Regions from separate parts of the Paenibacillus sp. FSL K6-1558 genome, predicted to be linked through region 1. Evidence: riboswitches for the same ligand, from Rfam matches in the RefSeq annotation. Region 1 holds a riboswitch; the other holds the start of a gene.
The links. Region 1 has a riboswitch for glycine ahead of gcvT (glycine cleavage system aminomethyltransferase GcvT). Riboswitches for the same ligand answer to the same signal wherever they lie in the genome.

Region 1 (15,416 bases):
AGATCGCCAAAATACCACCGATAATTCCTGCCGAGAAATTGTTGACCAGCATCTCAAAACCGGCTCTGATCTTGCCCTCAATGGATTTATCGAACTTCTTGATCACCCATGCACCGAAAGGCCCCGCAATCATGGCCCCGAGGAACATTGGAATATCCGTTCCGACAATGACACCGATGGTCATAATCGCCCCGACGACACCACCACGCGTGCCATGCACCATCGTACCCCCGGTATAACCGATCAGTAGCGGCAGCAAATAAGTAATCATCGGCCCTACAAGCTGCTCTATTGTCGCATTCGGAAACCATCCTGTTTTAATAAACATCGCTGTAATTAATCCCCAAGCAATAAATGCTCCCATATTGGGCATGACCATACCGCTCAGAAATCGTCCGAAGCGTTGCACACCAACACGTAACCCACCTTTGGAATTGGATGTTTGATCCAAATTACTCATTGGTTTATCCTCCTTGAATCAAGTCATTATTTCGTATGAAAGGGGTATCATTGATCCCCTGCTGTAATCCTAAGCGAGAAAACCTTCCTGTTCAATCAAATGAAAGCGTACTTTCGTCATGAACAATGATGACAACATTGGATTATGTAGTCGCTCTTAATTAGGAATATATGCTCAACCCTTTGATACGCAAGGCTTTTCTTGCCTATGACTTTATTCATATACAACATACAAAGCAATAAAATAGCTTGGTCCGTTTGCAATTTTTTTATTCATGATGCTATGTCACTCCTACTTAAATTCCTCCAATATGCAGAAAAAAACAGCAAAAAAACCTGCATAAGCTCATAGCTCACGCAGGTTTAAATAGCAAGATTTTTTATATTCAATTAGGATTATATATGTCAATAAGTACAAATCAACTCGACAATCCAGTCGAATTCTATTCCTCAGTATGTTTAAGATAAGCATCCGCCTTCAGCAATGTGGATAATGCAGCTGTTACATCTCCATCGACACGGATTTCGATCATCCAACCTTCTTCGTAAGGAGAGCTATTCACCAGTTCTGGCGAGTCTTGCAAAGCTTCATTCACTGCAACAATGGTGCCGCTGACAGGTGAGAACAGATCAGATACCGTTTTGACGGATTCAATCGTACCGATGCTGTCTTCTGCTTTTACACCGGCTTCAAGATCAGGCAATTCTACAAACACAATGTCACCCAGCTGATGCTGCGCGAACTCGGTAATGCCAATACGTACGGTATCCTCCCCTACGGTTTGCACCCATTCGTGCTCTTTACTGTACAGGAAATCATTTCTCAATTCGCTCATCGATATCCGCCTCGCTTTTCATTAATGAGTGCATGCGTTCTTTGACCTTCACCTTTTTCCCAGACAATAGCGTATGATATTTCAGATTCAAATGTCAAGTTAGCTCACAGTTTATTTCAATTTCGATACCCACCTTGTGTAACCTCACACTACTCTTTCTGCATATAATGGCGAATATTAGAATAGTAAGCGCACTCTTTTAAAATAACCGAACATTAATATAGTATAAACATTAAATATTCGTATTTTACACAATTTCAATGATATCGTTCTTGACATCAGGACTGTATTCACGTTTTAATGAGAAGAGCAACTGAAGTTAATTGGACTACGTATGAACCGCGGATGAATGTAAAGGGAGAGATTGCCCGTACACCCGGTTTGGGGATGTGCATGAGGCGGCGCCGAAGGAGTAAACCACCGACAAGCGGGGGTGAATCTCTCAGGCAAAAGGACTTTTACAGGACGCAACTCTGGAGAGCATCTAATCGTCCTATACGGACGTTATGATCACCCAAGGGGAAACCTGTCTGAATAAACGGCGGGGTAACTCTCAGGTACAAGGGACAGAGCCTAAGAATACAGCGTGCTACTTGGCATGCCGGTTCTTTGGCCTGTCCTTTTCCTTTTTCCCAAAAAATGAATTGCAGGTTCTAGAATCGTACTGAACATAACCAATGAAAAAATGTAGAACAGTCGGCTGTTAACTCTCGATTACCAAAATTACTTAAGCATTATTGATCTGGCTCACAGAACGTGTTTTCATACTTGGCCTACTACGGCCCATGACGAGGTGATTGGATGTCTGATTTATTAAGAACACCACTCTTCCCCCTATACGCGCAATATGAAGGTGTACGTTGCATTGATTTTGGCGGTTGGGAGTTGCCCGTGCAGTTTAGCGGTATTCAAAAAGAGCATGAAGCCGTGCGCGAGCGCGCCGGGCTGTTTGATGTATCCCATATGGGCGAATTCACCGTAACGGGTGAACAGGCAGAAGCCTTTTTGCAAAACATGACAACCAACGACGTGACCGCAACTGTACCAGGTCAGGCACAATACACACTGATGTGTTATCCCGATGGCGGTGTAGTGGATGATCTGCTCATCTATAAACTCGCGGAGCAACACTACATGCTGGTCGTCAATGCCTCCAATATCGACAAAGACTGGGCATGGTTGCAGGAGCACATTATACCTGGGGTGAACATCACCAATGATTCCGAGCAAACGGCGTTGCTTGCGCTACAAGGCCCTTTAGCGGTCGATATTCTCTCGAAGGTTACAGGTTCAGAGATAGATGCAAGCTCCATCGAACCGTTCCGCTTCGTGCAGCATGCCGAGGTATGCGGAGTAAAGCTGCTGCTATCACGAACCGGTTACACCGGAGAAGATGGCTTTGAACTGTATGTTGCAGCTGATCAGGCAGCCCTCGTATGGAACGGACTGATGGAAGCCGGTGCTGATGTAGGCCTCGTTCCAGCAGGACTTGGTGCACGTGATACACTGCGATTCGAAGCGAAGTTGCCTTTATACGGGCAGGAATTATCACCAACCATCTCTCCACTGGAGGCAGGGCTGGGCATGTTTGTGAAACTGAACGCCGGGTCTTTTATCGGACACGAAGCTTTGTTGCAACAAAAAAATGACGGCCCTGCCCGCAAGCTGATCGGTATCGAAGTGCTGGAGCGTGGCATACCGCGGCCCCATTACCCGATCTATGCGGATGGCGTTCAGATTGGTGAAGTGACAACCGGTACACAGTCGCCGACCTTGAAACGTAATCTGGGGCTTGCCCTGATTGACAGCAAATATACTGCACTGGGTACACCACTGGAGATTGAGATTCGTGGCAAAAAGCTAAAAGCCGAGGTCGTCAAGACCCCTTTTCATAAACGGACACGTACGTCAAAGACACCTACCCAAGGAGCTGAGCAAGCATGAGCAAGCACCGCTACATCCCCATGACAGAACAAGACCAGAGCGCTATGCTGGCCACGATCGGCGTGGATACTCTTGAAGATTTGTTCAAAGATATCCCGCAGGAAATTCGTTACCAAGGCGAGTTGCCTGTGTCCTCCAAACTGGATGAATATGCCTTAACTCGCCATATGTCGAAACAAGCTGGCTCCAATGCCAACTTTGAAACACACGCCAGCTTCCTCGGCGCAGGCATCTATGACCACCACATCCCTTCGGTCATCAACCATGTCATTTCCCGTTCGGAGTTCTATACAGCCTACACCCCTTATCAGCCGGAGATCAGCCAAGGAGAATTGCAGGCTATCTTTGAATTTCAGTCGTATATTTGTGAACTGACAGGTATGGCGGTAGCCAACGCGAGTATGTATGATGGTGCAACGGCTTTTGCAGAAGCTGGCAATCTTGCCGCCGCAGCTACCCGTCGTAAACAGCTTATTGTATCTCGCACCGTTCACCCTGAAGCCCGTCAAGTATTGCAGGCGTACGCACATGGCCTGAGTCTGGAGATTGTAGAGATTGGTTATAAAGATGGGGTTACAGATTGGGATGCCCTGCAAACGGCAATTTCGGAAGATACCGCAGCGGTTATGATTCAGAGCCCGAACTTCTTTGGTGCCGTGGAAAATATAAAACAGGCTGCCGACCTTGTGCACACGCACAAAGGACTGCTCGTGGTGAGCGCCAACCCGCTGTCGCTCGGTTTGCTGGAAGCCCCAGGCAAGCTGAGGGCCGACATCGTCGTAGGCGATGCGCAGCCCCTCGGAATCGCCGCTTCGCTCGGCGGACCCACTTGCGGATACTTCGCCGTGTCCCAGGCTCACATGCGCCGGATTCCTGGTCGAATCGTCGGCCAGACGACCGATCGCAACGGCAAACGAGGCTTCGTGCTGACGCTGCAAGCCCGCGAGCAACACATTCGCCGCGAAAAAGCGACATCTAACATCTGCTCAAATCAGGCGTTATTAGCGCTTAGTGCTTCTGTCTATATGTCTACCATGGGAAGACAAGGCATGATTGATGTTGCTGATCTGAATTTGCAGAAGAGTCACTATGCACGAAATACGTTAACAGCTATTCCCGGAGTGAGACTTACTTTTACTGCTCCTACGTTTAACGAGTTCGTCATCCAGCTCCCTGAAGAAACCGATGTGGATGCTCTTCAGCTGAAACTGCTGGATGCAGGCTTCATCGGCGGTTATGAACTCGGACGTGAATATTCGGAACTGGCAGGACATATGCTCATTGCGGTCACCGAACGACGCAGCAAAGAAGAGATCGATGAATTCGCACGTGTATTGGAGGGATCGCTGTGACTCAGGAAACGACCACAAAAGTAACCATTGCGGGAGCTTCATCGGAAACATCTAACCTACATCAGTCAGTCAATCAGCAGACTGGAGTGGACTCGCAAGCATTAGGAACCCCAACCAGTCCGCAAGTCGCACCATCCGTTGCTCCCGAACAAACTCTGATTTTTGAACTGAGCAGTCCCGGACGTGTGGCCTATTCCTTGCCGGAATGTGATGTTCCCCGTCAGGATGCTGATACGTTGATTCCCCGGGAAATGCTGCGCTCGGAAGCGGCCGCGTTGCCGGAAGTATTCGAGGTTGATGTTATTCGTCATTATACGGCATTGTCCCGCCGCAACTTCGGGGTAGATAACGGCTTTTATCCACTTGGTTCCTGTACAATGAAATACAATCCAAAGATCAACGAAGATGTAGCACGTTACAACGGCTTTGCCAAAATCCATCCGTATCAGCATGAATCCAGTCTTCAAGGTGCTCTCGAACTGCTCCATACTTTACAAAATGATCTTGCAGGTCTGACCGGTATGGATGCCGTAACTCTGCAACCTGCTGCCGGAGCACACGGGGAATGGACCGGGCTTATGATGATTCGAGCTTATCACGAAAGCCGTGGTGAACTGCGTACCAAGGTTATCGTACCCGATTCATCTCATGGCACGAACCCGGCCAGCGCAACCGTAGCTGGATTCGAAACGGTGACAATCCCGTCGCGTACGGACGGTTTGGTCGATCTTGATGCTCTCCGTGCAGCAGTCGGTTCAGATACCGCAGCACTCATGCTGACGAATCCGAATACGCTCGGTTTGTTTGAAAAGGATATTCAAGATATTGCGTCCATCGTACACGAAGCTGGCGGATTATTGTATTATGACGGAGCTAACTCCAATGCCATCATGGGCATTACACGTCCGGGAGATATGGGCTTTGATGTGGTGCATCTGAATTTGCATAAAACGATGAGTACACCTCACGGTGGTGGTGGACCTGGTGCCGGACCTGTCGGTGTGAAGAGCCGCCTGATCCCGTTCTTACCTAAACCGATGGTTGTTCAAAATGATCAAGGCATGTACGCTCTGGATTACGAAGGAGATCAATCGATCGGTCGGGTCAAAGCCTATTATGGTAACTTCGGTATTCTTGTTCGTGCTTATGCTTATATTCGCACTTATGGACCAGAAGGGCTTCGCCGTGTGTCCGAATGTGCTGTGCTGAACGCCAATTATATGATGGCTCGCCTGGCACCTCATTACGAGATTCCTTATCCTGGCGTGTGCAAACATGAATTTGTCATGTCAGGCCGTGGCCTGAAGCAGTATGGTGTACGCACACTGGATGTAGCCAAACGCCTGCTGGACTTTGGGTATCACCCGCCAACCATCTACTTCCCGCTTAATGTCGAGGAGTGCATTATGATTGAGCCAACGGAAACCGAGAGCAAAGAGACGCTGGACGGATTTATCGATACAATGATCCGCATTGCGAAGGAAGCCGAAGAAACACCGGAATTGGTGCTCAACGCTCCGTACGGCACGCCGGTAACTCGTCTGGATGAAACGACCGCAGCACGCAAACCTGTATTAAACTGTGCTTGTAGCTAAATAAGTTAAACTAATTTTTTATACAGTCTATTTCGGTGACAGAATCCCCTGTGCGTGATGAGATATTCTCTCACTCCCATAAGGGGATTTTATTTTATTTTATTCACTTGTAAGAGTAGCTATCCTGTCACTACGATAAAAAAGCAAAAAAAGCCGGCCCCACTGGATCGTGGACACCGGCAATATTGCTGCAATAACGCAGCCCTTTATCGGAAAAAGAAAGACCTCAAATCCGGAGGAAACTCCGGCAAAATTACGCTTGAATGCTTTGAACCAGTTCAACCACTTGTTCAGCGGTTTGCATTTCCAACGCTTTGGCAGCGAGTTCCTGCATGTCCGCACGGGACAATTTGGTGATTTGGCTACGCGCTGGCAGAATGGAAGTTGCGCTCATGCTGAACTCATCCAGTCCAAGACCAAGCAGCAATGGAATTGCTGTTTCGTCTCCTGCCATCTCACCGCACATGCCAGCCCATTTACCTTCACGATGCGCTGCATCGATAACCATTTTGACCAAACGCAAAATAGCTGGGTTGTATGGTTGATACAGATAAGATACACGCTCATTCATCCGGTCAGCAGCCATCGTGTACTGAATCAGATCGTTAGTACCGATACTGAAGAAGTCCACTTCTTTGGCGAATTGATCTGCCATTACAGCTGTTGATGGAATTTCGACCATGATCCCGAGTTGAATGCTGTCGGAAACAGCGATCCCTTCAGCGACCAGCTTTTCCTTCTCTTCGAGCAGGACAGCTTTGGCTTCACGGAATTCACCCAGTGTTGCGATCATAGGGAACATGACACGCAAGTTTCCGTGTACACTTGCACGCAGCAACGCACGCAATTGAGTACGGAAGATATCCAGACGGTCCAGACACAGACGAACTGCGCGGAAGCCGAGGAATGGATTCATTTCTTTTGGCAGATCCAGATAAGGAAGCTCTTTGTCTCCACCGATGTCAAGTGTACGAACTACAACAGGTTTGCCTTCCATTTTTTCGAGTACCGCTTTATAAGCATTGTACTGAATGTCTTCGGAAGGAAGCTTGTCTCTGCCCATGTACAAGAACTCGGTACGATACAAGCCTACCGCCTCGCCGCCGTTTTCCAATACACCTGTTACATCGTTCGGCGTACCGATATTTGCAGCCAGTTCCACATGAACGTTGTCCACCGTAACCGTTGGTTCGTCACGCAGTTTTCTCCACTCCGCACGCTGTGCATCATACTGTTCCTGTTTGGCACGGTATTCAGCAACGACGTCATCTGTAGGGTTAACCAGAACTTGACCGTCCAGACCGTCAACAATGATCAAGTCTCCTTGTTTCGCTTGAGCCAAGATGTCTTTCGTTCCAACCACAGCCGGAATCTCAAGCGAACGAGCCATGATAGCGGAGTGAGAAGTACGTCCACCGATGTTGGTTGCAAAACCTTTTACGTATTGGCGGTTCAATTGAGCTGTATCAGAAGGTGTTAAATCCTCTGCAAGCACAATCACTTCTTCACTGATTTCAGCCGGGCTCATGAAGTCGATACCAAGCAAGTGATTTAGCACACGCTTCGTAACGTCACGCATATCCGCAGCACGCTCTTGCAGGTATGCACTCTTCATGTTTTCGAACATCGAGATGAACTGGGAAGCTGTTTCATTCAATGCGAATTCTGCATTGATCATGTCATCAGCGATCTTCGCTTTTACCGGATCAATCAGTTCCGGGTCATCCAGGATGAGCAAATGCGATGCAAAAATCTCTGCTTTTTTCTCGCCAAGCTCTTGTAAAGTACGCTCTTTGATTGCCTCAAGCTCAGCGCGGGATTTACCCAGCGCCGAGTCAAGTTTAGCAATCTCTGCGTCAACGTCGTTAATCTGGCGTTTTTCTACAGAGTAGTCAGGATGCTCCAAGATAAACGCCTTGGCGATAGCAATACCCGCCGAAGCCGCGATCCCGGAAACATTAAGCATTAATTTCGCCCAACCCTTCGTTAACCATAACGTCTGTCAGAGCTTGAAGAGCTTCAGCTTCGCCTTCACCTTCAACGATGATGCTGATGGTGTCACCTTGCTCCAGACCGAGGGAAAGAACGCCCAGAATGGATTTCAATGTTACTTTTTTGCCGTTAGCTTCTGCGAAGGATTCAGCACCTTTGAATTTGTTTGCTGTATTAACCAGGGCAGTTGCCGGACGTGCGTGGATACCATCTTCGTCTGTAATTCTGAATGTTTGTTGCATTACAATCATCTCGCTTTCAGTAGTTTAGTTTAGGCATTGCATATATTTACACTTGCTTGCCATCGTTGGAACAGTTCTTATTTTATCTCAATGATCGGCTGATCGCCAACTTTGAGCACGCCACTCTTCTTCAAAGTGACGGTAGAACCTTCTGGCAGGTTGGTGAATATCACCGGAGAAATGATCGAAGGAGCGTTCGCTTTGACATACTCCAGATCCACTTCCATAATCGGTTGTCCTGCGGATACCAGGTCACCTTCCTGAACCAGTACGTTGAAACCTTGGCCTTTCAGTTTCACCGTATTAACACCTATGTGTACAAGCACTTCCTTACCGCCGTCGGACATGATGCCCACGGCATGTTTGCTTGGAAATACATTAAATACTTTACCATACACAGGGGATGTAATCGTTCCGTCATGTGGCAAAATGGCGAACCCGTCACCTGTCATTTTCTCAGCAAAGACTGGATCAGGTACATTGGTAATATCCATCAGCTCACCATTGACTGGCATCACGATATCCTCTGTGACAATGCGTTCACCTTGTTCTCCTTGTGCTTTCTCCTCTTCAGGAGTTGGTTTAACTTCAGCAACTGGAGTTGGTGCAGGTGTACGCCCTGCAATGATATCTTGCATTTGGGACTTGATCGTATCGGAACGTGTTCCGAAGATGGCTTGAACATTATTACCCACTTCAAGCACACCAGATGCACCCAATTGTTTCAAACGATCTTTTTGTACATTGGATTTCTCATTCACTTCAATCCGCAAACGAGTAATACATGCATCCAGATGTTTAATGTTTTCCTTCCCGCCAAAGGCTTCGAGGATATTGTGAGGCAGATCGTCCGTGGAGCCTGAAGAACCGCCGGATACCGTTTCCGCAGATGCCTCTTCACGTCCAGGTGTTTTGAGATTGAACTTGCGAATGATCAATCGGAATCCGAAGTAATAGATCACGGCAAGGATCAAACCGACGATAATAACATCCCACCATGGTGTGCGGTTTGGAATGATACCAAAGATCAGGAAGTCAATGAAACCGCCTGAGAAGGTCATCCCGATCTTGACATCGAGCAATTGCATCGTCATGAAAGACAAACCTGCAAAGATACAGTGTACTGCAAACAAAATCGGTGCTACGAACAGGAATGAGAACTCGAGTGGTTCTGTGATCCCTGTCAGGAATGATGTCAGCGCAGCTGAACCCATGATCCCTGCAACATATTTTTTATGCTCTGGTCTTGCTTCATGGTACATCGCAAGTGCCGCTGCTGGCAAACCGAACATCATGAACGGGAATTTACCAACTTGGAACGTTCCCGCAGTCAATTCAACGCCATCGCGCAACTGGCTGAAGAAAATCTTTTGGTCCCCGCGAATAACATCGCCGGCTTTGTTCACATATTCACCGAACTCAAACCAGAATGGGGAGTAGAAAATGTGATGCAGACCAAACGGAATCAGTGACCGTTCTACAACACCGAAGATAAAGGCCGACAAAGTCGGGCTGGTATCTACCATGAAGTGAGAAATGGCATTTAGTCCGTTCTGGATTGGTGGCCAGATGACCACGAGCAGTAACCCTAACAACAGGGAAACTACTGAAGTGACAATAGGAACAAATCGTTTACCCGCAAAGAATCCAAGGTAAGACGGCAGTTCAATTTTGAAGAACCGATTGTAACACAGCGCTGCAGCGATACCAATAATGATACCTCCAAAAACCCCTGTGCTTAGTGTAGGAATACCCAAGATACTTGCATAACCAGGTACTTTGCCAATCATGGCAGGCGTAACACCTACTGCAGAACCCAGAGTTACATTCATCACCAGGTAACCGATGATGGCTGCAAGTCCTGCTACACCTTCACCGCCAGCGAGTCCAACAGCTACCCCGACAGCAAACAGCAATGCCAGATTATCAAATACGATCTGACCTGCGTTCATCATTATAGTTGCAATCGAGTTAACCCACGGGGTATCGAGCGCAGTCACATATTGCAGGAAATCCGGATTCACCAGCATGTTACCAATTCCGAGCAGCAAACCTGCGGCTGGCAAGATCGCTACAGGCAACATGAGAGCTTTACCTACTCTTTGCAATACACCAAAAAGCTTTTTAAACATCGCGTCGTATTCTTCCTTTCGTCTAAGTCTGTATGTCGTGATGCAAGCAATGGAACACAAAAAAGGCATGAACTAATAAAAGTGAACTGCGCCTACCTTGGGGTATAGCATACCCTTAAAAAGGTAGAACAATCACACTCTAATTAACTCATGCCTGATCGAGTCAGTAACACGTCGCTTATGTTTATTCAGTTGCTTGATTACGGTCACCATTGTAGCACCACTTCGAACGCATTGCAAGCCTTTACAGAAAAAAACGTAATTTTGCTAAAATTTCTGACATGATTTCACTTATTCTCTTCTTCTTTCCGTTGATTCAGCCGTTGCAGATGAATGGTTAAATAACCAACTTCTGCCGGATATACAGGTAGCTTTAAGCGCTTTTCCATCACTTTAGTGAGCTTCCATGCAAGCGAGTACATTTCGGGGTACTCTAATTTGAGCAAGGAATCCAGCTTGTGCAGTTCCTCCACCTTATCTCCGCGGCGCACACGTTCCAGGGCAAACCTAAGGTGAGTTAACAGACGGGAATAATCCAAAGACTGCGTTTCGAAGGAATAGTCGAGCTGGTCTGCAACCAGGTTCACCAGATCCGTAATTAATTGAGAATGCTCTCGTACTTGGGATATGTTCTGGTTCGTCATCGCGCTATAGATATGCAGAGCCACAAAACCAATCTCATCTTGACCGAGATCTACATCCATCTTTTCCTTAATTAAACGAACCGCATATTCGCCCATCCGATATTCATCAGGGTAAATTTCTCTTGTCTCATATAAAAAAGGATTTTGAATGATAATACCCTGCTCTTTGCGTTTCAGCGCAAAAGAGATATGATCTGTTAACGCAATATGAATATGTTCATTAAGCGGAACGTCCGTACGCTCTGCGATATACGTAATGACTTCGTTAATTATCTCGATCAAAGCTTCATCCACCTGCGGAAGAAGTTGCTTGTACTGCTCCTGCTCCTGTTGGTTTTTCAAAATAAACATCTTCTCCACAGCCGTCAGTGGGATGTCATCACTCGGCTTCCGGTTAAAGCCGATGCCCTTGCCGATGACCACAACTTCGCCGTGTTCAGGATGCTGTGCAATAATTACATTATTATTTAGTGCTTTATCTACATGCAGGCTGCTCATTTTTGCACCTCTTTTTTTCACACCATCTTGGATGTGTCTGACACATCTTCAAACCAAATCAAAAAAAACATCCGGAGCGGGCAAACCGCGCCGGACGTCTCGCTTAAAAAGTAACAAAAATTCGCCATAAGGTCAATAGACCAGCCATGTAATTAAGCTGCCATTTCTTACTCTTTACTATCGCTACGCTCTACAATGCTCTCGATAATAGGTGACGTCTGTTTTACTGATTCACTCGATTGCACAGCCACTGGTGTAGCTGTTTTCGATTTGGTCAATCCTTTGATCAGTTGTTCCACGTCGATGCCTGACACACTTTTCAACATCTCAGGTGCAGTAGCCATCAGTTCCGTGACGTAGTTGCTGACACGTGCAGCACCCTCGCCCTTACCTGTATCTACTACCGTCAACTTGTCAATCGAGGAGATTGGCTCAGCGATTTTACCAGCCAGTTCAGGCAACATTTTGACAATGATATCGAGTACCGCAGCTTCGCCAAACTTCTGGAACGCCTCAGCCAATTTTTCTTTGGCTTCCGCTTCGGCAAGACCACGCAGACGAATAACTTCTGCATCGGCTGTACCTTTTGCACGCTCTGCATCCGCAATGGCCTGACCTTCAAGTCGTTTCTGCTCAGCTGTTGCTTTGGCTTGAGTTTCGATGGAGTACTGCACTGCATCAGCTTCACGCATCCGTTTTGCTTTGTCCGCTTCCGCAGCCTGCTCAACAGCATAACGATCTGCTTCCGCTTTTTTCTTCACTTCCGCATCGTATTGTTTCTCACGCACCGTAATCTCTTTTTCCTGCAAGTCAATCTCACGTTCTTTACGTACGAGTTCTACTTTCATCTGCTCTTCTACAACCGTTTGTCTTGCGCGTGCTTCATGGATATGATACGCCTGATCCGCTTCCGCCTTGGCTGTATCCTGATCACGTTTAAAGGCCGCGACCTTCAATTCTTTCTCTTTGGCTGCCTCAGCAATGTTGGTATCACGCAGCAACTCAGCCTTCTGCCCTTGTTCTTCGGCATTTGCCTTCTGAATCCGTGCATCCCGCATCGCTTCCGCTTCGGCAATTTCAGCATCACGTTTCACAGCTGCGATTCTTGGTTTACCGAGTGCATCCAAGTACCCTTGTTTATCACGGACATCCTTAATGGTAAAGGAAACGATCTGCAGCCCCATCTTTTTCAGATCCCGTGCGGCCACGCCTTGAACCTCTTGAGCAAAACGATCTCTGTTCCGATATACCTCTTCCACCGTCATCGTACCGAGAATGGCCCGTAAATGCCCCTCCAGCACTTCCTGGGCTTCTCCCCTCAGCGCGTCAACCGGTTTGCCGATAAATTGCTCAGCAGCCGTTGCAACGTCTTCTACAGCGCTTCCGACCTTGATGATCGCCACCCCGTCAGCAATAACAGGAACACCCTGTTCCGTGTATACTTCAGGCGTGGAGACATCGAGCTTGTGTGAAAGCAACGAAATAAATTCAGATTGCTGGAACACAGGCAGGATGAACGCACCGCCGCCGCGCACGATTTTGATTTTACGTCCTGACTCATCTTCCGAAATATTTTTGCTACCCAAGAATGAACCGGTTACAATCATCGCTTCGTCGGGACCGACCGTTTTGTATCTCGCCCAGAAAGCTAAACCCAGAATCAAAATTACACCAACAACCACAACAGGAATTAACAACACATCCCAATCCAGATTACCCATTCACATCTCTCCCCTTGTCTCGTAAGTATTAAAAATCATTCTGCTACCGTCAGTTCCCCCGCATTATTAGGAAATTTCACTGACCTAGACATCCTTAAGTACATCTTCTTCCCACTCGGATACGCGCAATACTCCGTCCACCACATCAATGACAACCACTCGTGCCCCCGCCGCAATGGGTAGCTGTTCGAAGCTGGACGCTGTCTGAATGGTGTTACCAGATGCAAAACGAATCATGACTTCACCAAATCCGTTTGCCGGTATCGGAATCGTGATTTCACCAATTTTGCCCGCTAACTCCTTCATGGAGAAAGCAATTGAAACGTCACTGTTACGCATCGGCTTGATATATGCGAAAAATACCAGCATGGCTGCAGCAATACCGATCAGCAGGGATAAGATCAGATTCGACATCACACTAAGAGAGCTGTACCGCGTCAGTAGTATGCCTGCTCCACCAAAAGCAGTGATGGATCCCGCCAGTACAACAGGTTTAAAAAAATCAACACCAGGCATTTCGAAAGCACCATCCAGCAAACCGTCAATCAAGTCACCTAGCACCAGACTCACGATGGCAAAAACGGCACCTCCGATGAGACACCCCCAATAGATTGCTTCCATCCCCTCTTCCTCCTCTCCGCTGCAATTTCTCCCAACTGTGCATTCCACATGTAAATAAATACGTACATCCAGGCAAAATGTTTCAAAATCTTCCCTGAGTTGTATTGAGAAGCCGCTAATGGGTATTAGCATCATAATATTCAGGAATGCTCCATTTTTCTCTTCCATGCCAATTCACGGTGTGGAATCATAGAAGTGATTCACAGTAGTCCAGACATGAAAAAACGCAAGCCTCCAACAGGAGACTTGCGTTTATTATCAGTATTCCAATGGATATTAAGCTTACATGCCAAGCTTCTTAATTCACTTACAGCGAAGCTTTGTAGATGGATACCACATCTTCACGTTGCAACTTTTTAAAGTTACCGAACGGCCCAAACAGCATCGCTTTATCCGCCATAACCTCAATCTGACTGTCATCAATATCATAGTCGGCCAGACGGTTTGGTGCACCAATGGATGTCCAGAACTTGCTGAGTGCATCAATACCTTCCTCGGCAATCTGTCTGTCGGATTTACCTTCAGGGTTCACGTCAAACACGTTGATCGCAAGACGTTTGAAACGATCTACCTTCACATCAAGGTTATGTCTCATCCAGTGTGGGAACAGAATTGCAAGTCCACCACCATGCGGGATGTCGTAGACCGCAGATACCGCATGTTCAATATTGTGCGTTGCCCAGTCTCCTGCAAGTCCCATGTTCAACACGCCATTAAGTGCCATTGTTCCGCAATACAGAATCGTCTCACGAAGTTCATAGTTCTCCAGGTCATCCACCAAACGAGGAGCTGCTTCCATTACTGTACGCAGAATCGTCTCGCAGAAGCCGAGTTGAACAGGCGTGTTCGGATCCAGATGGAAATAATGCTCCAATACGTGAGACATCATGTCCACCATACCGTATACCGTTTGATCCTTCGGTACCGTGTATGTATTTACGGGATCAAGAATGGAGAATGCAGGGAATGAATGCGCACTGCCCCATCCGAGTTTCTCTTGTGTTTCTTGGTTTGTGATTACGGAACCGGAGTTCATCTCTGAACCAGTAGCCGCCATGGTAAGCACTGTGCCGAGTGGAAGCGCGTCTTGTGCAACAGCTTTACGCTGTGCAAAGTCCCACATGTCTCCATCATATTTGGCTCCAACGGCAATCGCTTTGGCGCAATCAAGCACACTACCGCCACCAACAGCCAGAATGAGCTCAATACCGTTCGTTTTACACAAGTCCACGCCCTTATGTACAGTGGATAGACGCGGATTCGGCTCCACACCTGCGAGCTCCGTTACTTCTGCTCCGATTTCCTTGAGCAAACCGAGCACTTGCTCATACAGTCCGCTGCGTTTGATGCTTCCACCGCCATATACAAGCAGAACCCGTT
Region 2 (15,416 bases), 2.1 Mb from region 1:
GTCTATTGTTGTCTTCTCGGTAGGGATGTACATTGTTGTTTATGGTTTGCGTAATGCTGGATTAACGGATCATCTGAGCAGCTGGCTTGATGCTATAGCGGATTATGGTCTGTTCGCAGCATCGCTAGGTATGGGCCTGACCGCTGCGGTATTATCATCCGTGATGAACAATTTACCAACGGTATTAATTAATCTGCTCGCCATTCAAGGTGCACACACCGAGGGTATCATTAAGGAAGCTATGATCTATGCCAATGTCATTGGCTCGGATCTAGGTCCAAAGATGACGCCGATTGGGTCGCTTGCAACCTTGTTATGGCTACATGTATTGTCTCGCAAGGGCGTTAAGATTACATGGGGATATTATTTCAAGGCAGGCATTATTCTAACCATTCCAACGTTGTTGATTACATTGGCCGGTTTAGCATTATGGCTGTGGATCTTGGGATGAAAATAAGCAGTGAGTTTAAAATGGTTAAATAGTTATGATTTAAAAAGGCTGTTCTCACCAGATGTGTTAAACACATCCGTTGAGACGGCCTTTTTTGTTTTTGTATAAATGTGTTTCCATTGTCCTCTTATATAGAAGAAACCAACAAAGTAATCTCATGGAGGCGACGGAATCAATTCTGGAGAAGCGAAGCGCCCTCCTTTGTCGGAGACAACTGCGATCGAAAGAACAATCCGTAACTGGAATGCACGCACGAAGTGCTCTTTTCCCTTCTGCCCCCAGCCTGGCTAGGAATTCATTTTTGGAAACGAACGAATAAGCGCTGACGCAGCGGAGGGAACGGAACGATTGTGGAAAAGCGGAGCGTTCGCCTTTATCCCCGGATATATTCCTCTTACAAATACAATCAAATATATCCGGGGGTAACAGCGATTGAAACAACGTCCGTTCCCGAAGCGGCCACCTGCGCACAAAATTATATTTCGTATGTTTCGTATTTAATCCCTAGCCCACATTTTTAACATTGCGTTTACAAAACATTGATTTTCAGATGACATAACGAAACTACAATGATTAAAGAGTTGATGGTGATCACACAAATTCACAAAACGCCATCACTACATTGGGGGAGGAAAACAAAAAATGTTTAAAAAGTTGCCGTTTATTTTGATGACCTTAACGTTCGTACTGGTGCTTGCAGCATGCGGATCGAAAAACGACGCAGGTACTACAAATGGTGCCGCAAGTAATGGATCAGGAGATAATACTGCTGCTGAACTCAGCGGTAACATTCTCGCTGTTGGATCAACAGCACTGCAGCCTCTGGTAGAGCAAGCTGGACAAAAATTTATGGCAGTTGATCAATATAAGAACGTGACGGTACAAGTGCAAGGCGGCGGTAGTGGTACAGGTCTGACTCAAGTATCTGACGGACAAGCTACGATCGGTAACTCTGACGTATTTGCTGAAGAGAAGTTGAAAGACGAAGCAAAAGCTAAAGAACTGGTTGACCACCAGGTAGCAGTTGTAGCAATTGCACCAGTAAGCAATAAAGATGCAGGTGTAACGGATCTGACAAAAGAACAACTGGTAGATATTTTCTCCGGTAAAATCACGAACTGGAAAGATGTTGGTGGTAAAGATCAAGCGATCGTTATCGTTAACCGTCCAAGTAGCTCCGGTACACGTGCAACTTTCGAAAACTTCGCGCTGGGAACGAAAGTAGAAGATATTCAAGGTTCAATCCAAGAAGATTCTTCCGGTACAGTTAAGAAACTGGTATCTGAGACTCCAGGAGCAATTGGTTACCTGGCTCTGTCTTACCTGGATGACAAATTGCAAGTTCTGAAATACGGCGGTGTTGAAGCTACAGTTGAGAACGTAGAAGCAGGAACGTATCCAGTATGGGCTTACCAGCACATGTATACAAAAGGTGAGCCGGATGCAGCAACAAAAGCATTCCTCGACTACATGCTCAGCGATGAAATTCAACAAAATGACGTTAAGGAACTGGGCTACATTCCGGTATCCGGCATGAAAGTAAAACGCGATGCAGCAGGTAATGTGACTCAGTAACATTCTTTGAACTTGCGCATACAGCGAAAGAGGCGGACCCAGGTCCTGCCTCTTTGCGCGGTTTGCTCAGAAATTATCCCATATTTTGCACTAATTCTACTATAGAAGGATGGTTGTTATGGAACAGACCGAAGGGGGAACGGTGATGAACAATAAACTGAAACCACGCCGGCCCTTGAGAGAGAAACATTACTGGGAAGAGTGGACGGGACGGATCTACACGTCGATATGTGTCGTTTTCCTGATCGTTGTCATGTTTTCCATCGTATATTTTGTCGCATCCAAAGGGTTATCAACCTTTTTCCAGGATGGCGTCAGCCTGCGTGAGTTCATTTTCGGAAAAACGTGGAATCCTACAGGTGAGCCTGGCGTTTATGGTGCATTACCGTTTATCACGGGTTCCTTTACAACCACCTTGCTTGCAGCATTGATCGCAAGTCCGCTTAGTCTATGTGCAGCACTCTTTATGACCGAGATTGTACCGGGTAAAGGTAAAAAGATTTTGCAGCCCGCGATTGAATTGCTTTCCGGTATTCCATCCGTTGTATACGGATTTATCGGTCTAAGCGTAATTGTTCCGATGTTACGCAGTATCTTCGGAGGACCCGGCATTGGGATTGCAGCCGGATGTCTGGTGTTGTCCGTCATGATTCTGCCTACAGTTACGAGTATCATGGCAGATGCGTTGTCTGCTTTGCCTAAGGGCTTGCGTGAATCTTCTTATGCGCTTGGCGCAACACGCTGGCAGACGATTTATCGGGTAATCATTCCGACGGTGCTACCTGCATTGCTGACAGGTATTGTCCTTGGTATGGCTCGTGCATTTGGTGAAGCATTGGCTGTACAGATGGTCATCGGTAATGCGCCGCATGTACCGACATCCCTGCTCGAATCCGCTTCAACATTAACAAGTGTAATCACCCTGAGTATGGGTAACACCACGATGGGTTCTGTTCATAACAATGCATTGTGGAGCATGGCGCTTGTCCTGCTGGTAATGACCTTTGTCTTCGTCATTCTGGTTCGCCTGCTTGAAAGGAGGAACCGGGTATGAGAATGAAGCCAAAAACAGCGGATAAAATTGCAACAGTAGTCATCGTGATTCTGGCTTTATTCATTGTTGTACTTTTGCTCGGTTTACTCGGATTTATTCTGTTCCGGGGGATCGGTCAGATCAACTGGCACTTCCTGACGAGTGCGCCGCAATTGCTCAAAGGTGGCGGTGGTATTGGTCCGCAACTCTTTAACTCTATCTTTTTGCTTGTACTAACGCTGATTATTACCATCCCGCTCGGCTGGGGCGGAGGTATTTATATGGCGGAATATGCCAAACCGGGTCGGATTACAAGTTTCATTCGACTGGTTGTCGAAGTATTGTCATCTTTCCCATCGATCGTGATCGGTTTGTTCGGACTTTTGCTGATCGTAAATACGTTTGGCCTGGGCTTCTCACTCTTATCGGGTGCGATGGCACTGGCAATTTTCAACTTGCCACTTATGGTACGGACGACAGAGCAAGCTTTCCGAGCCGTTCCCAAAGAGCAGAAGGAAGCAGGACTTGCTCTTGGTTTGTCCAAATGGAAGATCATTACGTCCATCCTGTTGCCTGTGGCACTGCCAAGCTTGATCACTGGTACGATTCTGGCATCCGGTAGGATCTTCGGTGAAGCAGCGGCCCTGATGTTCACTGCGGGTATGAGTAGTCCACCGCTGGACTTTACGGACTGGAATCCAACAAGTCCGAGATCACCAATTAATCCACTTCGTCCTGCGGAAACACTAGCTGTACACATCTGGAAAGTCAACAGTGAAGGCATCGGACCAGATTCAAAAGAAGTTGCAGCAGGGGCTTCTGCCGTGCTGGTCATTCTGGTACTGGCATTCAATCTGAGCGCGCGCTGGATCGGCCGGGTTGTGTACCGCCGTATGACAGCTTCGAAATAAGGAGGAAATCCACATGGCCATACCTTTTGGTACGGAACAGTTAAGCATATATTATGGACATTTTCAGGCCGTGAAGCAGATCAGCCTGACTTTCCCCGAAGCGAGTGTAACGGCCCTGATCGGGCCGTCCGGTTGCGGGAAATCCACATTCCTTCGTTCGTTAAATCGGATGAATGATGAGATTGCCGGGTCCCGCACGGAAGGACATATCTGGATGGACGGCAATGACCTTAACGAACCGGGGACGGATGTAATCAAGCTTCGTCAGAAAATCGGCATGGTGTGGCAGAAGCCAAACCCTTTTCACAAGTCTATTTACAACAATATCGCATTTGGCCCCCGCTACCGCGGTACAAAAAGTAAGAAGGCACTGGATGAAATCGTGGAAAAAAGCTTGCGCCGTGCTGCTCTCTGGGATGAAGTGAAAGACAGGCTACATGAGTCAGCCTTGGCACTTTCAGGTGGACAGCAACAGCGTCTCTGTATCGCGCGCGCACTGTCTGTAGACCCGCAGATCCTATTACTTGACGAGCCTGCATCTGCGCTTGACCCTGTATCTACGGGTAAAGTGGAGGAATTGATCTCGGAGTTGAAGCAGGAGCTACGCATCGTTATTGTTACCCATAACATGCAGCAGGCGGCTCGCATCTCGGATTATACCGCTTATTTTTATCTGGGCAGTATGGTTGAGCACGGGGAGACGGAGCACATTTTTACTAACCCGGACAACCGCTTGACTCAGGAATATATTATGGGGCGTTTTGGTTAATTGAAAACAAAAACAAGGCTTCTGGATTAGTCTATCCGGGAGCCTTGTTTTGCTCTATCTAAATGTTTGCCGGATAGGATGCACCATGCTAGGATAAATAAATATCGAGAAATCATTACATGAGTTAAGCGGCAACTTATTTGAAATTTCATTATGAGACGGAGCGTCCTGAAGTTCAGGGTGCTCTTTTTGTTGTAGAGTGCGGTTTAGAGATCTGGGATATAGACGATTTGTAATTCTAAAGAAACTATAAACTTTGCAGCATCACGAGTATTTTTCGCTACACTTTAATCCAGGGAGGATGAAAGCGCAATGACAGACAAGAATAACATACTGTTAGTAGAGGACGATCCAGAAATTGCCCGGATCTTAATGGACCATCTTCGTCGTGAAGGGTATGCAGTGACCTGGGCATCAAGTGGACTGGAGAGCTGGGAAGATTTCAAGAACGGATTATATCATCTTGTACTACTTGATCTAATGTTGCCGGAGATGGACGGATTTACAGTATGCAAACATGTCAGGTTGATCAGCGATGTTCCGGTATTGATCATGAGTGCCCGGACCCAGGAAGAAAGCAAACTAGAAGGACTTGGCTTAGGCGCAGATGATTATATCACCAAACCTTTTAGTTTGGCGGAGCTTACGGCTCGAATTAAAGCCCACCTGAACAGATATCGTAGATATCAAGGTGGTCAGTCCAATGCATCGCTTCAGCAATACAACGATGGGTTAACGATTCACCCACTGAATCAGCAGGTGAGACTGAATGGTATAGAGGTGCAGTGCACAGCTAAAGAAGGAGCATTGCTAATGCTGCTGACTTCGCACCCCAACCGAGCCTTTACGAAAACAGAGATTTACGAACATGTGTGGGGTCAATCGGCAGAAGGAAGCTCCGCCGCTACAGTTACTGTGCACGTGAAAAGTTTGCGGGCCAAGCTGGGAGATGAGCCGCACCAGCCGCGCTGGATTCAAACCATATGGGGCAGTGGATACCGCTTTATTGGAGAACGGGTTAAATGAAACTGAAATATTGGCTGATGATTGCGTTCCTGATCGTGATGTTTTTGCCTGTGGCGGCAGGGTGGGCTTTATTTTCCTTATATAGCTATTATGAAAATCACCGTGCAGTAGCGGAGTATGTTGAAATGACAGGACGCATTGCACCGATAGAAAAGGTCTTAAATGATCCAACGCTGTATCAGCTGAATTCGCCTGAGCGTGATCAAACCCTCCCTGCGCTTGCCAGCGAACAGCTAAGTTTCAATCTTTATCTACCTTCTGGGATTCGGGTGTACACATCTGGCGGGGATATTACCTGGTCAACAGGTGGATATACGGTAAGAAGCTCTGAATTATATCGAAATCTGTATCATCTTCAGATTCGACACCGCACATTTTCATTGAAAAAACCAGTTTGGGATCAAGGGGAGCTGGTAGGGATTTATGAAATAACGATGTTGCGTGAGGATCGGCTTGAAGGAATATCGCTTCGAACGACATGGGTTATCGGTGGATCAGTGGTATTTTTTGTTCTCTTGTACGGAACAGTGTTGTGGTTGTTATCCCGCAAGCTTTTCTTCCCTATGAAAGTTTTGATAAACAGGATGCATGGATTTGCCCATGGAGAAGAACCAGATGAGATCCGGGTCAACGGTCACAGTGATGAGATGGGTATGTTGTTAAAGCAGTTTGATGCGATGCAACAAACCATCAGGCAGACCCAGAAGGAAGTGGAGAGGCAACAAAAAGAAAAAGAGATGATTGTAGCTTCTCTGTCACACGACCTAAAGACACCTCTCATGTCCATCAGTGCTTATGCGGAAGCACTTAGTATGGAGAGAGATTCTAGACAATTAGAGAGACAAGAGTATAGAGATGTCATCGCTAGAAATGTGGAGCGTATGAAACAGATGATCGGTGAGCTGGAGATGTACACAGCATTGGGTTCCAGAGATTCAGAGCTTGCTATGGTTGAGGTAGAAGGGGAAGAGTTTTTTGAGATGCTGCTTGGCAGTTACGGAGGTCTTGCGGAACGTGATGAGTATGACATGAAGATGTCTGTTCGGACCAATCATTGCTATCGAATTCATCCTGAATCCCTGATGCGTCTGACCGATAATCTAGTGCATAACGCGCTTCGCTACACTCCTCCCCAAGGTAGAATCGGGCTCGCTGTAATGGATTCAGCATCAGAACTGGCGGAATGGATCGATCCATCACTGGGGGCAGAACTGGATGCGTACAGAAATGGTGCGACATTGCTTATCGTTCAAAATGAAGGCCCTCCTATTCCGGCAGAACAGCTGGAGCGGATTTTTGAGCCGTACGTTCAATATCACAAAGAGCAACTAGGCGGTTATGCAGGAGGCTCTGGATTAGGATTAAGCATATCAAAGAGAATCGCATTAAAGCATGGAGGAGATATACGCATGTGGTCCTCTGAACGATATGGGACTGTAGCTGTTTGTCGATTGCCGGAACGAAGGAACCCGGATGAAACACAGGATATAACTTAAGGAAAGGTGAGAATGATGATAAAAATGGGATGGAAGCTGATGGGAGCGGCCTTGATTGCAGGTTCATTGTTTGCTGGATGCGCAGAGAAAGATATGCTTGGGATGTCAGGAGCGGATATGATTGAGAAAGTAATTGCATCCGAGTCTGGGCCAGGGTCATACTATGCCGAAGGTACGATGAAGATGTGGACAGATAGTGAGATTACGAGCACGATACACGTGAAGGAATGGGTCGACGGAAAAACAGGGAAAAAGCGGATCGAGACCGATGAAAACGGAAACGTGAGTTATGCGGTTCATAACGGTTCAGAGATTCTGCTCTATGAAGAAGAGGCGAAGACCGCTATTGCGATGGATTCATCAGCGCTCCAGCAGGAACCCAACCAAACCCAGAAGCAGATGCTGGTGGATCAACTGGAACGTATGCGTGATAACCATAATGTGAAGATGCTGGGTCAGGAAAAGCTTCAGGACCAGGAGGTCATTCATATTGAACTAACTCCGAAGGATAAGGATTCACTCTCCATGTCTTCGGAGTATTGGATAAACCCGAAAGAATGGATGGTTGTGAAAGCCACGAGTACGTATGGGGATACCAAGTCAGAGTTTCTATATGACCAGATCAATTACAATCCTGAGTTCACAGACCAGACGTTCACGCTGGATATTCCTGCAGATGTTGAAGTGAAAAAAATGAATGACGTGATGAATAACCGAGAAATCACACGAGAAGAGGCAGTGCAGGCCGTTGGTCAGCCCTTCCTACAGTATATCGGAGCGGATATGAAATTATCGAGAATTGAGCTCATTTCATCTATGGGTGAACAAGGCCGGGATGAAGTGACACTGTATTATGTGAAGGATAACAAACCAGAGATCAGCATGACCGTATTTAAAGCACCAGGGGAAAACGGTAATGAAAAACTGCTTCCAGAGGAAAAGAAAGTTAACATTCGTGATACAGAAGGTTCATATATGTCTATCATTCGGAACTTGTCGTGGAGCGAGGATGGTCTTCGTTATTCGGTCATGGGCGAAAATGATTTTTGGACAGAAGAACAACTACAGATGTGGGTAGATGAGTTGCAAATAACGAAGCAAGCGAAATAATATTGCGGATAGAGAAAAATGAACAAGCTTTGAACCATATGAACGAAAGGAGCATATCGTATATAGAAATGATGTGCTTCGAGATTACGTCACTTTTATTGACATATAGCGTATGGCATATTACGCTGTATATGATTGAATGCATGGCAGAATGGTGAACTTTCATTAAGGAAATAACAGAATATAGCGAATGATAACGAGCGGGAGAGACCTAGCAGGATGATGCAATACAGTACAAGTAGGCATGATTAATGCAATTTAAGATGTAGAACTGTACTGTACAGATGGCTTGGGCACCGAAGGAGCAAGCAGTTATGCACCCGGCATAACCGTTAATCTCTCAGGTAAATGTACCGTCGTTGGACGCAACTCTGGAGAGTGCGCGGAAGAAGCGCCACCCAAGGGGTATATGATTGTCAGATTGCTGAACAGATGAGTGCTTGCGTGTACTCGGCCTTGTTCTTCCTGGCTTAAAATCATGAAACTCTCAGGTATCAAGGACAGAGAGAGGGCTAACGGCCTTCTTCTGTCCTTTTTTGATGTCATCAATCAGTAAATCAGGAACATTGTGGTGGGTCTTGTCCAGATATCGATGACAAAACCAATTGGAGGGTTAACAGGTGCGATTTAAAGATGTTTTTTCAATTATTGGCCCGTCGATGACGGGACCATCCAGTTCACATACAGCCGGTGCTGCAAGATTGGGACGAATTGCGCGTCAGTGGCTGGGATGTACACCGGAACGTGCAAGGCTTACGTTATATGGCTCATTTGCGGATACCTATCAGGGACATGGAACAGATCTGGCACTAATCGGTGGTTTGCTGGGTTACGTTACAGATGATCCGCGTATACCGGATGCAGAGCAATATGCAGATGAAGCAGGCATGGAGGTTGAATTTTACACCAGCGGTCTACCGGCTCCTCATCCGAACACGGTCAAGATTGAATTGTGGCACGGCGAACGGGCATGCTCTTTAATAGGTGCTTCCATCGGTGGCGGCAGTGTATCTGTGCATGCATTAAATGATTTTCGCGTACAGATCAGTGGAGAGTTTCCGACACTTGTTTTGCGTCATGCCGATAAAGCGGGAGTTCTGGCATCCGTGACCTCAACCATTAGCTCGTCCGGAGTGAATATCGGCTATATGCAAGTGGATCGAAAGGCTCGTGATGGTGAGGCACTTACAGCAATGGAGATGGATGCACCGCCGAGTGAAGACGCGTTGAACAAACTGCGTTCATTGGATCATATGCTGGATATTCGTGTGATTGATCTGAAGAGAGGGGGTGATCCGGATGCGGTTTAAACATCTACATGAATTAAACACCATCTGCACTGCGGAGTCCAAAACAATTGCACAGTTGATGATTGAAGAGCAGGTGCAGGAGACTAACACACCCGAAACAGATGTCGTAAAGCAAATGTCGGAGTACTACCAGGTGATGAAAGAAGCGGTTCGTAAAGGACTTACAGAAGATACCACCTCACGTAGCGGACTGACGGGTGGGGACGGGAAAAAGATGGCCGAATATATTCGCCAAGGCGAAACATGCTCTGGCGATGCTTCTGCCCTTGCCATGGCCTATGCACTTTGCGTATCGGAAGTGAATGCCTCCATGGGACGGATCGTGGCTACGCCAACAGCGGGCTCTTGTGGCATCATTCCGGGTGTGTTTATCAGCTCGCAGGAACGATTTGGCTGGACGGATGAACATCTGGTGAATGGATTGTTCTGCGCCGGTGCTATTGGATACGTGATCGCCAACAATTCATTTATTTCAGGGGCCGAGGGCGGCTGTCAGGCGGAAGTAGGATCAGCGATTGGCATGGCTGCCGGTGCGATGGTGGAGCTTCGTGGAGGGACGCCGGAGCAGGTAGTGCATGCTGTAGGATTGGCTTTGAAAAATACACTGGGCCTCATCTGCGATCCGGTTGCTGGCCTGGTAGAGATTCCATGCATCGTGCGCAACGGACTCGGTGCCGTTACTGCACTGGCTGCCGCAGATATGGCACTCGCTGGTGTACGCAGTGCCATTCCGTCTGACGAAGTCATTGACGTGATGTTGGAGGTAGGCAGTGCGATGCCAAGCCGTCACCGCGAGACAGCGCAAGGTGGGCTCGCTCAGACACCTACAGGCCGCAAGATGATGGAGAAGCTGGCGAAGCCAAAGGCCAAGCGCTTGCCGGATGAGTCATCCGAAACATCAACAACAGGCTCAGAGGCAGAATAGCAAGTGGATCATATACAGGACAGGGGCAGATAGCTTAGGAGCACACAACCAAGTTCCGATTATCAATTAAATTAGTAATTAGAGCATGTTAGTCGTTATTACTTCATAACAAACAAGCGTCCGCGAACCTGGTTTTCTCAGGTTATGCGAGACGCTTGTTTGTCCAGTTTGCCTAAACCGCCAAGATAGCAGTCAACCACTCAGAATTGGAGAAGGCAGTCATTTATTGTTGTTTCCAAAAGGCATCTATTTTACTTCTGTGCGCATCACGGCATATCCGTAAGCAGGCAGTTCAATGGCAAGCACACCGTCTTCCAGAGCGGTGCGATGGTTGCCCTCAAACAGCTCCGTCCAAGGTTGCTCTCCTGCATCCAGTTCAACGATGGCGGTTTCCTCAGAACGGTTGAACAGAATGAGGATGCGTTCCTCGTCACTTTGCCGCTCCATCACAAGCTGGCTACCGCCTTCCTGGGCTTGCAGGAAACGAATGGTTCCTGCTGCACGCAGTGCAGGATGAGCATGACGCAGAGCAATCAGCTTTTGATAAAAGTGAAGTAGCTCCCGATCCTGCTTCGCTTCGTCCCACTCCATGCATTTGCGGCAACCTGGATCATGTTCTCCGTCGAGCCCGATCTCGTCACCATAATAGATACATGGGGCTCCCATATAACTGAACTGGAACAAGGCAGCCAGCTTCATCTTGCGTTGATCGCCCTCGCACAAGGTAAGCAGGCGCGGAGTATCATGACTGTCGAGTAAGTTGAATGCCACCTCGCTCGCTTGAAGTGGGTAGCGAGATAGCTGCCTGCCAAGGGCACTCGCGAATTGTTCAGCGTGCATCTTATCTTCCACAAAGAAATGATTTACGGCGGCGGTGAACGGATAGTTCATGGCAGCATCGAACTGGTCCCCTTGTAGCCAGGAAGAAGATTCGTTCCATATCTCACCTAGAATGTAGGCATCTGGGTTGGCTTCCTTAACAACCCGCCTGAAATCTCTCCAGAAAGCATCGTCCACTTCATCAGCTACATCAAGACGCCAGCCGTCCGTGCCAACTTCCTTGATCCAATATTCCGCTACTTCGAGCAAGTAGGCCTTCACATCGGGATTCTCTGTATTCAGCTTGGGCATATGAGCCTCAAATCCAAATGTCTCATAGGTTGGAATGCCATCCTTCACGTCCAGCGGGAATTCATGTACGTGAAACCAGTCCTTGTATTTGGACTTGGCACCAAGCTTTTGTACATCGACAAAAGGAGCAAATGTTTTGCCTGAATGATTAAACACGGCATCCAGCAGTACACGAATACCCCGTTCATGACACAGCTTCACCAGACGCTTCACGGTGTCAGCATCACCGAAATGGCGGTCGACGCGCAGATAGTCTTCGGTATCATATTTATGATTGGTTGTAGCTTCGAAAATCGGAGTAAAATAAATCGCATTAATGCCCAGTTCACTGAGGTAATCAAGGTGGTCGATTACACCCTGCAAGTCACCGCCAAAGAAATTAAAGGGTGTAGGTTCACCGCCCCAAGGTTCAACCTCTTTGGGATTGATATCCGGGTTGCCATTGGCAAAGCGCTCGGGGAAAATCTGATAAAACACAGCATCTTTCACCCATGCTGGGGGTGTAAACACAGCTCCGGCATGAAGATATGGGAACTGAAACATGCGGCCTGGGTCATCGGGCTCCTCCTCTTGGAAATCCGTCTCGGTCATCCAGATGTGTTCATCTCCACTTTTGAGCAAAAAAGCATACTTCAATCGATGATACGGAGGTCTCACTTCCCCCTCGTAGTAGTCAAACATAGAGTCTGACGTCAATTTGGTCAGAGGAACCATATCTTTTGTTTCCTCCCACGCGTATTTATCTCCAGTCAGGGCATACACCTCGGTGAGATCATTCTTTTTGGCACGCAGACGTAGACGAATCGTATCCTGATCATAGGCATAGGCCCAGTTTCGTTTCGGTTGGTGGAAGATGGCTTCAAGCAGCATATGTAATTCCTCCTGTCAGATATGAATGAAGTAAGCAGAGACCAATTCATTTAAATTCGATTAAATATGCTAGTAGTACAGTAATACAGGTGATATGTAGACATTATTGCTGAAAGATATAGCTTCATATTACGTGACTGCAGATTGCGTTATAATGAGGGTATGAAAAGAGAGGGCAGGCTCTAAACGAGCGACATGGAATGTACTGAGGCCTAGGCAACGGACATTGTAGCTTGTGCAACCAGGCTTGCATTTAAACTCGCGGGGAGGTTCGCCCCATTCAAAATTTAAAGCCAAAAATCATAAAGATAAGCATTGCCGCCCAGATATATCATTAACCCAAAGGGAACGGAAAGGAAACGAGTACATAGATGAAAAACAAACTGTTATACATTGAGGATGATACGGAAATTGCAACATGGGTGAGAGAAGATCTGGAGGAGCGTGGATATGAGGTCGTCTGGCTTGGGAGCGGTGAAGGGGCCACCGAGGCTGTGGCAGACTGCTCCCTAGTCATTCTGGATGTCATGCTGCCAGGGCTCGACGGATTCACGGTAGGCCAGCGATTAAAAAAAGAATATCCTGCTGTGCCCATCGTTATGCTCTCGGCCAGAACATCCATTGATGACAAGTTGCATGGGCTTGATTTTGCCGATGACTATGTGACCAAACCTTTTCATCCGGACGAGCTTGCAGCGCGAATTGAGGTTCAACTGCGGAAAGCAGGCAAAGTAGGTTCAAGTGAAGCGGTACTTAAGCTGGATCATCTGTCGATTTATGAGCAGGATAACCGGATCGTGAATGAGCAGACGGGGGAAGAGATTATTTTATCCGGTAAACAGTTCCACATCTTCGCTTATTTGCTTCGGCATATGGGCATGATTCGCACCAAAGAGCAGATCTATGAAGCGGTGTGGAACGAGTCTTATCTGGATGGGGACAAAACGTTGATGGTGCACATTCGGCATCTGCGCGAGAAGCTGGAGATTGATCCGGCCAATCCTGTCATTATTCAGACAGTACGCGGTGTTGGCTATCGTGTGAAGAAGCCATGATCAGATGGTATAGAGAACGGAAGGCAAGGAAGTCTGAACAGAACAGAGGCAGTGAAACAGGACAGCCTATCCGTCCCAAAATAAAGTTTGGGCGATCACTGATGTCCAGATACATGCTACTGATTCTGGCAGCTTTTCTGTTTGTACCTGTTGTGGTACCGATGGTAGCAACGGTTTTTATTGTAGTCATCAATAACGTAAGCTCTAGTGAAGAAGCACCTTACGGAAACGCTGACCAAATTACCGAACTGTGGGCTATGGAATCCAAAAAGCTGGGCGGGGCTTCTGACCAAATCATAGATAAACGGATGAAAGAACTGCAGGAGAAATACCCTAAATCGGCTATGTATCGTGTAGATGCGGCAGGCCGAACGAAGATAGTGCTTGGCGGTGAAGAGGCGGATGTACTGAAGTCTAAATCATTGCATCCTTCAGTCACCTCGGAAGGGGAGCCGGCGTCTTTAAATACAGACGTCATTCTGAAGTGGTCGCTCGCAACTGGAGAAAAAGCAGAGACCCGAATCCCGGCAAGATGGACACCAAATGATACGGTTCAGTTCATGAAGGAAGCCTTGTATCGCGATCCTCTAACCGTGGTTTCTTTTATTGGCGGAGTAAATGTGAATAAGGGACAAGGGTTTATGGTGATTGAAGTCCCTCGTGAGCTCATTCAAAACATCACCAATAACGGGGTATTAGAATTCATCTATTTCGGGGCAGTGATGCTGATTGTGTTTGTGATCTTTATTGTGATGTCCGTTCTGTTCTTCGCCAAAATTCGCAAACGACTGATTCACTTGCAATCTGCTATGGTTACCCCGGGCAAGGAGGGTATACCACTTCCAGTGGACATTAAGAGATCGGATGAGATTGGACATTTGGAGGAATCCTTTAACCAGATGGTACATCAGTTAACGGATAGCCTTCAGCGTGAACGGGAAGAGGAGCAACTTCGCAAACGGCTTGTGGCAGGGTTATCCCATGACCTGAGAACACCGCTTACGGTAATTCGCGGGCATATGCATGCACTGAATAAAGAAAACCTAAGTGATCAAGGCGTGCGGGCACTGAGTCGAATGGAAGGCAAGATACAGGATCTTGGTGAACTGATCGACAATTTGCTCACGTATAATCTGCTGACTAGTGGAAGATATACTTTAAAACTGGAGCAGAAAGATGCACTGCGTATGATAAGGGAAGCTGCTGCTTCCTGGTATCCGGTGTGGGAGAAGGAAGAGTTTGAGATCGATATTGACCTGCCTGAAACTCCGTTAATCTGGGATGTAGATGCGCAAGGGCTGCGGCGTGTGCTGGATAATTTGTTTCAAAATGTAGTTCGTCATGCGGCAAGCGGAAAATATATTCGCATTTCCACGGAGCAGATTCAGGGTCGAACTGCCGTAGTGATCGAGGATCGCGGACCGGGAATTCAGCCGGATTCGGGTACGAAGGGCACAGGACTTGGCTTATCCATTGTCGATCTGCTGATTCGTGAGATGGGCTTGCGGAAGCGGGTAGATAGCTCAGATGCGGGTGTCCGTACCTATCTATACAGCGGCTAAGGGATTGATCGGGAAGTTTGAACGCAGGCAGAAGAGGTTTCTTTTTAAACTAAACTTAAACTTGGATGTACGCTGGCTTTAACCTTGGAGGGTTACGATAGTTCCGAGGTGATAATGAATGAGCGAAAATATTATTCAAACAGCGAATTTATGGAAAACATATAAGGACCGTGCAGCGGTTCGTGAACTTGA

Region 2: linked by a shared signal. The riboswitch ahead of sdaAB (L-serine ammonia-lyase, iron-sulfur-dependent subunit beta) and the one ahead of gcvT (glycine cleavage system aminomethyltransferase GcvT) in region 1 are both predicted to bind glycine.

Annotation. Positions count from the first base shown of each region.
Region 1 is NZ_JBBOCV010000001.1:2,204,758-2,220,173, forward strand. Features, by position in the region: gene MHI38_RS09415 (PTS mannitol transporter subunit IICB) at 1-460, opposite strand, end outside; gene gcvH (glycine cleavage system protein GcvH) at 903-1,295, opposite strand; glycine riboswitch at 1,641-1,763, shown strand; glycine riboswitch at 1,767-1,867, shown strand; gene gcvT (glycine cleavage system aminomethyltransferase GcvT) at 2,097-3,239, shown strand; gene gcvPA (aminomethyl-transferring glycine dehydrogenase subunit GcvPA) at 3,236-4,591, shown strand; gene gcvPB (aminomethyl-transferring glycine dehydrogenase subunit GcvPB) at 4,678-6,186, shown strand; gene ptsP (phosphoenolpyruvate--protein phosphotransferase) at 6,440-8,152, opposite strand; gene MHI38_RS09445 (HPr family phosphocarrier protein) at 8,145-8,420, opposite strand; gene ptsG (glucose-specific PTS transporter subunit IIBC) at 8,498-10,552, opposite strand; gene glcT (glucose PTS transporter transcription antiterminator GlcT) at 10,840-11,694, opposite strand; gene MHI38_RS09460 (flotillin family protein) at 11,862-13,415, opposite strand; gene MHI38_RS09465 (protease) at 13,500-14,036, opposite strand; gene MHI38_RS09470 (iron-containing alcohol dehydrogenase) at 14,344-15,416, opposite strand, start outside.
Region 2 is NZ_JBBOCV010000001.1:4,313,062-4,328,477, forward strand. Features, by position in the region: gene MHI38_RS18775 (arsenite/antimonite efflux transporter) at 1-451, shown strand, start outside; gene MHI38_RS18780 (phosphate ABC transporter substrate-binding protein) at 1,094-2,026, shown strand; gene pstC (phosphate ABC transporter permease subunit PstC) at 2,145-3,080, shown strand; gene pstA (phosphate ABC transporter permease PstA) at 3,083-3,970, shown strand; gene pstB (phosphate ABC transporter ATP-binding protein PstB) at 3,984-4,739, shown strand; gene MHI38_RS18800 (response regulator transcription factor) at 5,052-5,765, shown strand; gene MHI38_RS18805 (HAMP domain-containing sensor histidine kinase) at 5,762-7,261, shown strand; gene MHI38_RS18810 (LolA family protein) at 7,274-8,371, shown strand; glycine riboswitch at 8,563-8,736, shown strand; glycine riboswitch at 8,741-8,877, shown strand; gene sdaAB (L-serine ammonia-lyase, iron-sulfur-dependent subunit beta) at 8,992-9,681, shown strand; gene sdaAA (L-serine ammonia-lyase, iron-sulfur-dependent, subunit alpha) at 9,671-10,606, shown strand; gene MHI38_RS18825 (alpha-glycosidase) at 10,853-12,607, opposite strand; gene MHI38_RS18830 (response regulator transcription factor) at 12,979-13,662, shown strand; gene MHI38_RS18835 (sensor histidine kinase) at 13,659-15,224, shown strand; gene MHI38_RS18840 (ABC transporter ATP-binding protein) at 15,343-15,416, shown strand, end outside.